DNA from 3 places in the Cellvibrio sp. ATLC23 genome. Region 3 is predicted to be linked to each of the others. Evidence: predicted binding sites of a transcription regulator. Region 3 holds the regulator's gene; each other region holds the start of a gene.
What was found. The regulator sigma-54, encoded in region 3, starts transcription at its own class of promoters, with help from an activator protein. The targets are predictions, from matches to a motif close to TGGCACANNNNTTGCNNT.

Region 1 (2,208 bases), on a different contig from region 3:
GTAGTAGGGCATATTGGCGTTGTAGCGGAAAAACACGTTAAAGTCGGGCAGTTTGCGTGTGTCGCCGCGTTCGTATTCAAAAACTCCGGTCATAGAGTTGGCGATAACTTTGTAATCTGCGCCCACATAGTGCGAAGCGGAAATCATTTTGGCAGCGGCAGAGCGATTGGCGTTGTTGTTTTCATCCAACCATTTGGCGGCGCGGATTAATGATTTCACTACACGAATATGGGTGTTGGGGTATTTTTCTGACCACTCTTTGGTAACACCAAATACTTTTTCAGTGAAGTTGCTGTGAATATCGTTGTTGGTCACAATCGGCACCCCAATGCCGCGGAACACTGCTTGTTGGTTCCAAGGCTCGCCCACCATATAACCTTTGATGGTGCCGGCTTCCAACGTCGCCGGCATTTGCGGTGGCGGTGTTACTGAGAGCAAAACGTCGGCTTTAATTTGGCCGGTGATATCACCTTTTGCTGGAGCGTAAAAACCAGGATGAATACCGCCCGCCGCTAACCAATAACGAATTTCATAATTGTGGGTTGAAACAGGAAATACCATTCCCATTGGAAATGTTTGGCCTACATCTTTGGCGGCCATAACGATCGGCTTTAATGCATCGGCTTTAATCGGATGAACTAATTTTCCATCGGCACCGACGGGAATATTTTTCTTCATTTTTTTCCAAACATCGTTAGCAACTGTTAAGCCGTTGCCGTTTAGATCCATTACAAATGAAGTCACTATATGTGCGTTGGTGCCGAAGCCGATGGTGGAGCCAATCGGTTGTCCAGCTAGCATATGTGAGCCATCCAATTCGCCAGTAATAACGCGGTCAAGTACCACCTTCCAGTTAGCTTGCGCTTCGAGTTCTACACTCAAGCCCTCGTCGTCGAAGTAGCCATTTTCATAGGCAACAGCGAGAGGGATCATGTCGGTTAATTTAATAAAACCGAATTTTAATGTGTCTTTTTCCGCCGGGCCGGTTTCGGCGTGTGCGCTGGTCAGCAATGAAAATGCAGTGGCAATTGCCAATGTGGTTTTTGCAAGCGGTCGCAATAAGCGTGAAATTTTATCTGTTGTTGTAGTGATGTTTTTCATCTCTTACTCCTGGCATCAATTAAAAAATTATCTGCAAAAAAATAAAGTAAAAATTCGTGTGGTGGCCGTTCTAAAAAAACAAAACGTAAAAATAAAATGCGTGTAAAAAATAGTGATGTAATGATTCAGTACACAATGGCTTATTCAAACACTGTGCCAAGATCGGCAATGCACTTTAACGGCGCAGGGTTTTTGCACTTATCGTGGCTTTTTATTTGGTTTTGCGCGCTGCTGGGTCAGGAAAAAAGTGACTGCTTTTTTTTGGTGCCAAGATCTGTGGTGCGAGTGAGCACTGGAAGTTGCCGAAGCCGAATGTGCTTGCACTTATTTTGCGCAGAGGTGCGTTGATATCATTCAGTGCGTGCAATCATGTGTGTTTTACATCTGCCAGCGAAGTTAACTCAAAATAAAAAAAGGCTTGTATCTCGTGGGGTTAGCGTGACATTTGTGACACGCACAAGCGCTAAATACCCCCTATACTCAAATGGAGTATTCAGCCCCCGATGAGCCTGAAAAGAATGAAATTATTCCGATTACTAGTGTTTTTCAGCTGTTTGACACTCTGCGCCTGTGCTTCCATGGTGCAGAAAATGCCATTTATGGCGGATAAGAGTGTTTTGGCTCGGGAATTGTCGGGCGAGTTAATTTTAGGGCGCCCCTATTTGCCGGAAGAATTGCCCAATGCGGATTTATTCGGCCTGACAAAAGAAATGCAATTGTTTGCTGAGGCTGCCACCGCTCAGCTCAAGCGCAGCGATGCCAAAGCCGAGGCGCTGCATAAAGCTTTGATGACATCGGTTAGTTACGGCGGGCGCGGCATTACCTACAGTGCCTATGACACCATTACCGGCATTGAAGCATTCGAGCGGCGCCAGGCCAATTGCATCAGCTATACGCTGCTCTATGTGGCTATGGCGCGCCATTTAGGGTTGAAGGCTGAGGTCAATGAAGTGATCCTGCCGCCTACCTGGGATATGCGTGCGAGTGACACCTTTTTACTGATGCGCCACGTCAACGCCAAAGTATTTATGCCGCGCGCCAACAAAACGTATATCCGCCTCATCGGTACGGCAGATGTGAGCGATATAGTGGTGGATTTGGAAATGC
Region 2 (2,208 bases), on a different contig from region 3:
CCTCAGCAGTGAAGGTATACCCATCCATTTCAGGCATTTCGATATCGCAAATAATCATGATCAATTCGGAGTAAGGGTTTTTACCCTCTTTAAGTAAATCATTTAAATATCTGAACCCTTCTGCTCCATCTTTTTTAATCGTGGTTTTTATCCCCATTCCTTCTACCACCCGCTGAATTTGTTTGCGCGCAATAGTAGAGTCATCAATGATCAATATATGTTTTTGGATTACGCGGTCAGCAATGCCATCCTCAATCACTCCGGCGGTCACCTCTTCACGTGCAGGCGACACTTCAGCAAGAATCTTCTCAACATCAATAATCTCAACCAGCTGCCCGTCAACCTGAGTAACTGCAGTGAGATAATGCTCCCGACCGGCTCCTTTAGGCGGCGGATGTATGTCACCCCAATTCATATTGACGATACGCTCAACTGAGCGCACTAAAAACCCCTGAGCCGTACGATTGTATTCTGTGATGATTACAAAGCAGCTTTCGATATCCGGTAGCTCACGACGCCCAATAGCGAGATTCATATCCATAATCGGCAATGTGCCACCTCGGATATGCGCAACCCCACGTACAACCGAACTGCGCCCTGGAATTGCATTTAGCTGCGGGCATTGCAGTACCTCTTTTACTTTAAAGACGTTGATGCCATACAACTGTTGACCGCCAAGCCGAAACAATAGGAGCTCCAGACGGTTTTGCCCAACCAGCTGTGTACGCTGATTGACACTATCCATTACACCAGCCATGCAATTACCTCATTGATTCTCAAAATTCTGGCCTAGTTCATCAGCAAATCCGCCTCCGACATGCGGCACAGTATTTGCTTTGATACTTAGTAAATCAGCTTAGCGGCAAAAAAGTGTCAGACTTTAGTCATTCGTCAACCAAACTGACACTCAGTTCTTACCCTTGAGGATAGGACAAAATATGGAACTTCCTAGTATTTATAAAACTTTCTTGAGGAATATTTTGCGCCACATGCAAAGCGAAAGGTCTATGAATAAAAAGCAGCCATTGCGAATCCCGCTCACAATCTCACTTAAGTCGGGGGTGTTTTTTTTGCTATGTGCCCTCGCACCATTCACCTCAGCTAAAGTTTATCCTTTAAATGATCTAAAACAGGATATCGCCAATTTTTTGGCTGCAGAATACAAAAAAACACCTCACGAGCGAATAGAGATCAATGTCAGCAATTTAGATAGCAGACTCAGGCTTGCTCACTGTGCTAACCCCATCGAGTTCATCAATCAAGATCAAACCGGCCTGGGCGGCAATATTAGCGTCAAAGCACACTGTGATGCAGGCAAAGCATGGTCTATTCACATTCCCGCACAAGTAACGATTTACCGTGAAATTACCATTGCAGGGCGCGATATAATGCGCGGCGAAGTTATCAACAACGCACATCTCACATCCAGTCTGGTCAATGTCAGCAATATTCGGCAAGCGTTTTTACCCGATGCAAAGCTAGTTATAGGCAAAGAAGCCAAACGCAATATAGGCAAGGGAGAACCTTTTAGAACAACTCTTCTGGATGCTCCAACTGCCGTTAAGCGCGGAGAACTAGTAAGGCTGGAATCACTCGCAGGTAGCATTAAAGTCAGCAGCTCAGGTACAGCCATGGCCAATGGCCGTGTTGGTCAGAAAATTCGGGTGCGTAATATCTCATCAGAACGAATTGTCAGCGGGATTGTGATTAATCAAGGGCTAGTACAAACCCTTTGAGTTGTGAAAGTTTTTAAATTTTTACTAAAGTTACGCGGCGGCTAGCCGATACACCTGCTAAGGACTCTCAAAATACGCTGAATCGCCAATGAGGCATACAAATGCACAAATGAGAGCCACCACTGTCACGACATAGCAACCGCGACATTTTTATAGTTAATCGCCTCTGGAGCCAATAACTCCAAGGTAAACAGGGGAATAAAATGAACTTTAATACCAACAACACTCTGGATACTGCTGGCACTAAAAGCGCCCGCAGCAAGCCTGCCACGCCAAACGCGCTCGAGACAAAAGCTCCAGCAGCCGATGCCGCACCGATAAGTAAAGGCGCCAGCGATCAGGTGGTATTGAGCCAAGAGGCTCAAACACTGGGGCGCTTACAAGCCAAAATTAACAACTCCCCTGACGTCGATCTCGAGAAGGTGGCTGAAATCAGACGCGCAATAGCAGAAGGCCGCTTTGAAATTAACCC
Region 3 (2,208 bases):
CTGGATATCTGCGAGACCGCTTATATTGTCAGCGAAGGCCACATTATTGCCGAAGGTGATGCAGACACTGTGCTCAGCAATACTAAAGTGCGCGAGGTCTATCTGGGTGAGCATTTCCGCTTGTAAGCGAGTCAAATCCCTGCGCTAAGAGTGTTACCAACTGCCTTAATGGCACCACCATAAGCAACACACAAAAAACTTGACAAGTAACAATCTTTATCCATTAGGCATAAAGCTTGCTTAACTGTATTGCTTGCGCGCCAAACCCTGACTAAACTCCCCTTATCCGATGTTTTCCATCCGCGTTATAAGGGTTTGTCGTTCACATAATGAAGCAATCTCTCCAGCTCAAACTCGGTCAACAGCTGACCATGACCCCACAATTGCAACAGGCTATTCGCCTTTTGCAACTATCGACCTTAGATCTGCAACAAGAAATCCAGGAAGCGCTCGAATCCAACCCAATGCTGGAAATGGAAGAAGCCTTCGATTCGTCAAACTCAACCAATGAGTATGAAGGTAGCGAGCAGGACAAAGCAGATTACACCCGCCAATTGGAAATCGCCGCGGAAGCGGGCGCTGATCACGGCAGCGACTTTACCGCAAGCGAAAACTTTTCCTCTACTGGCGATAATTACAGCGAGACCAGTAACACCAGCGATGGCGATAGCGATGTCTATGGCGAAGGCGAAAGCTTTAGCGCAGACAGCGGCGATTGGAGCGACTCCATTCCCAGCGATTTGCCAGTAGATACCAGTTGGGATGATGTGTACCAATCCTCCTCTAGCGGCAGCTCCAGCAATTACGACAACGAAGACGGTGATTTCGAGAGCCGCCGCGCAGTGACAGATTCGCTCTACGACCACCTGATGTGGCAATTGAATCTGACGCCTATGTCGGACCGCGACCGTGTACTGGCCATGGCAATTATCGATGCAGTGGAGCCCAGCGGCATGCTGTCCATCAGTATCGAAGAAATTTTTGAAGGTATGCGCGGCGATTTTGAAGAGCTGGAACTGGATGAAGTCCAAGCCGTTCAACACCGTTTACAGCAGTTTGATCCCTGCGGCGTGTGCAGCCAAAATCTATCTGAATGCCTGCTGGTACAGTTGCAACAATTTGACCCCAAAACACCGTTTTTGGAAGCGGCAAAGTTAATTACCAAACAATACTTGCCAGTGCTCGGCAGCCGCGATTATCGCCAGCTAATGCGCCGTACCAAATTAAAAGAAGCAGAGTTAAGCCAAGCGGTAGCCTTAATTCAAAGTTTAAATCCGCGGCCGGGCGATATGATTGCCAATGGCGATACCGAATACGTTGTTCCCGATGTATTTGTCGACAAACGCGATGGTCGCTGGATAGTTGAACTCAACCCGGACATAGCGCCGCGCTTGCGCATCAATTCCGATTACGCCTCCATGGTGAAACGCGCCGACTCCAGCACCGACAACACATTTTTAAAAGATAATCTGCAAGAAGCGCGCTGGTTCTTAAAAAGTTTGCAAAGCCGCAATGAAACCCTGCTGAAAGTGGCGAGCTGTATCGTAGAAAAACAGCGCGGCTTTTTAGATTACGGCCCCGAGGCAATGAAGCCATTGGTGCTGCACGATATAGCCGAAATTGTGGAGATGCACGAATCGACTATTTCGCGAGTCACTACGCAAAAATACATGCACACACCGCAGGGTATTTTTGAATTGAAATATTTTTTCTCCAGTCACGTCAGCACCGACAGCGGCGGAGAGTGTTCATCGACTGCAATTCGCGCCATCATCAAAAAATTGGTCAGTGCTGAAAACCCGAAAAAACCATTGAGCGACAGTAAAATTACCGACCTGCTCGGCGAGCAAGGCATTCAAGTGGCGCGACGTACGATTGCCAAATATCGTGAGTCGCTCAACATTCCGCCATCGAATGAGCGCAAAACGATTTAGCAATTAATGCTCAAAATAACTAGATTAACAGTGTGAGTCTAATGTAGGTTGTATTGTGAGGCTGCTCTAGTAACAGCCGTTTTGTTTCCAGCGAGAGGAAGTACTTATGCAATTAAATATCAGCGGTCACCACGTAGAAGTAACTGATTCAATGAGAGAGTATGTCTCCAGTAAATTGGAGCGACTGAGCCTGCACAACGACCGCATCACCAGTGTTAATGTCATCCTCTCGGTAGATAAACTGATTCAAAAAGCAGAAGCCACTATTCATGTA

Region 1: a site for sigma-54 is predicted at 1,243-1,260, ahead of AC2CG4_RS03965 (CmpA/NrtA family ABC transporter substrate-binding protein). Genes of this name have one in related genera too.
Region 2: a site for sigma-54 is predicted at 821-838, ahead of flgA (flagellar basal body P-ring formation chaperone FlgA). Genes of this name have one in related genera too.

Annotation. Positions count from the first base shown of each region.
Region 1 is NZ_JBXUOS010000002.1:211,635-213,842, reverse strand. Features, by position in the region: gene AC2CG4_RS03965 (CmpA/NrtA family ABC transporter substrate-binding protein) at 1-1,092, opposite strand, end outside; gene AC2CG4_RS03960 (tetratricopeptide repeat protein) at 1,692-2,208, shown strand, end outside.
Region 2 is NZ_JBXUOS010000011.1:88,338-90,545, forward strand. Features, by position in the region: gene AC2CG4_RS16335 (chemotaxis protein CheV) at 1-757, opposite strand, end outside; gene flgA (flagellar basal body P-ring formation chaperone FlgA) at 921-1,736, shown strand; gene flgM (flagellar biosynthesis anti-sigma factor FlgM) at 1,940-2,208, shown strand, end outside.
Region 3 is NZ_JBXUOS010000006.1:206,103-208,310, forward strand. Features, by position in the region: gene lptB (LPS export ABC transporter ATP-binding protein) at 1-126, shown strand, start outside; gene AC2CG4_RS11860 (RNA polymerase factor sigma-54) at 330-1,934, shown strand; gene hpf (ribosome hibernation-promoting factor, HPF/YfiA family) at 2,041-2,208, shown strand, end outside.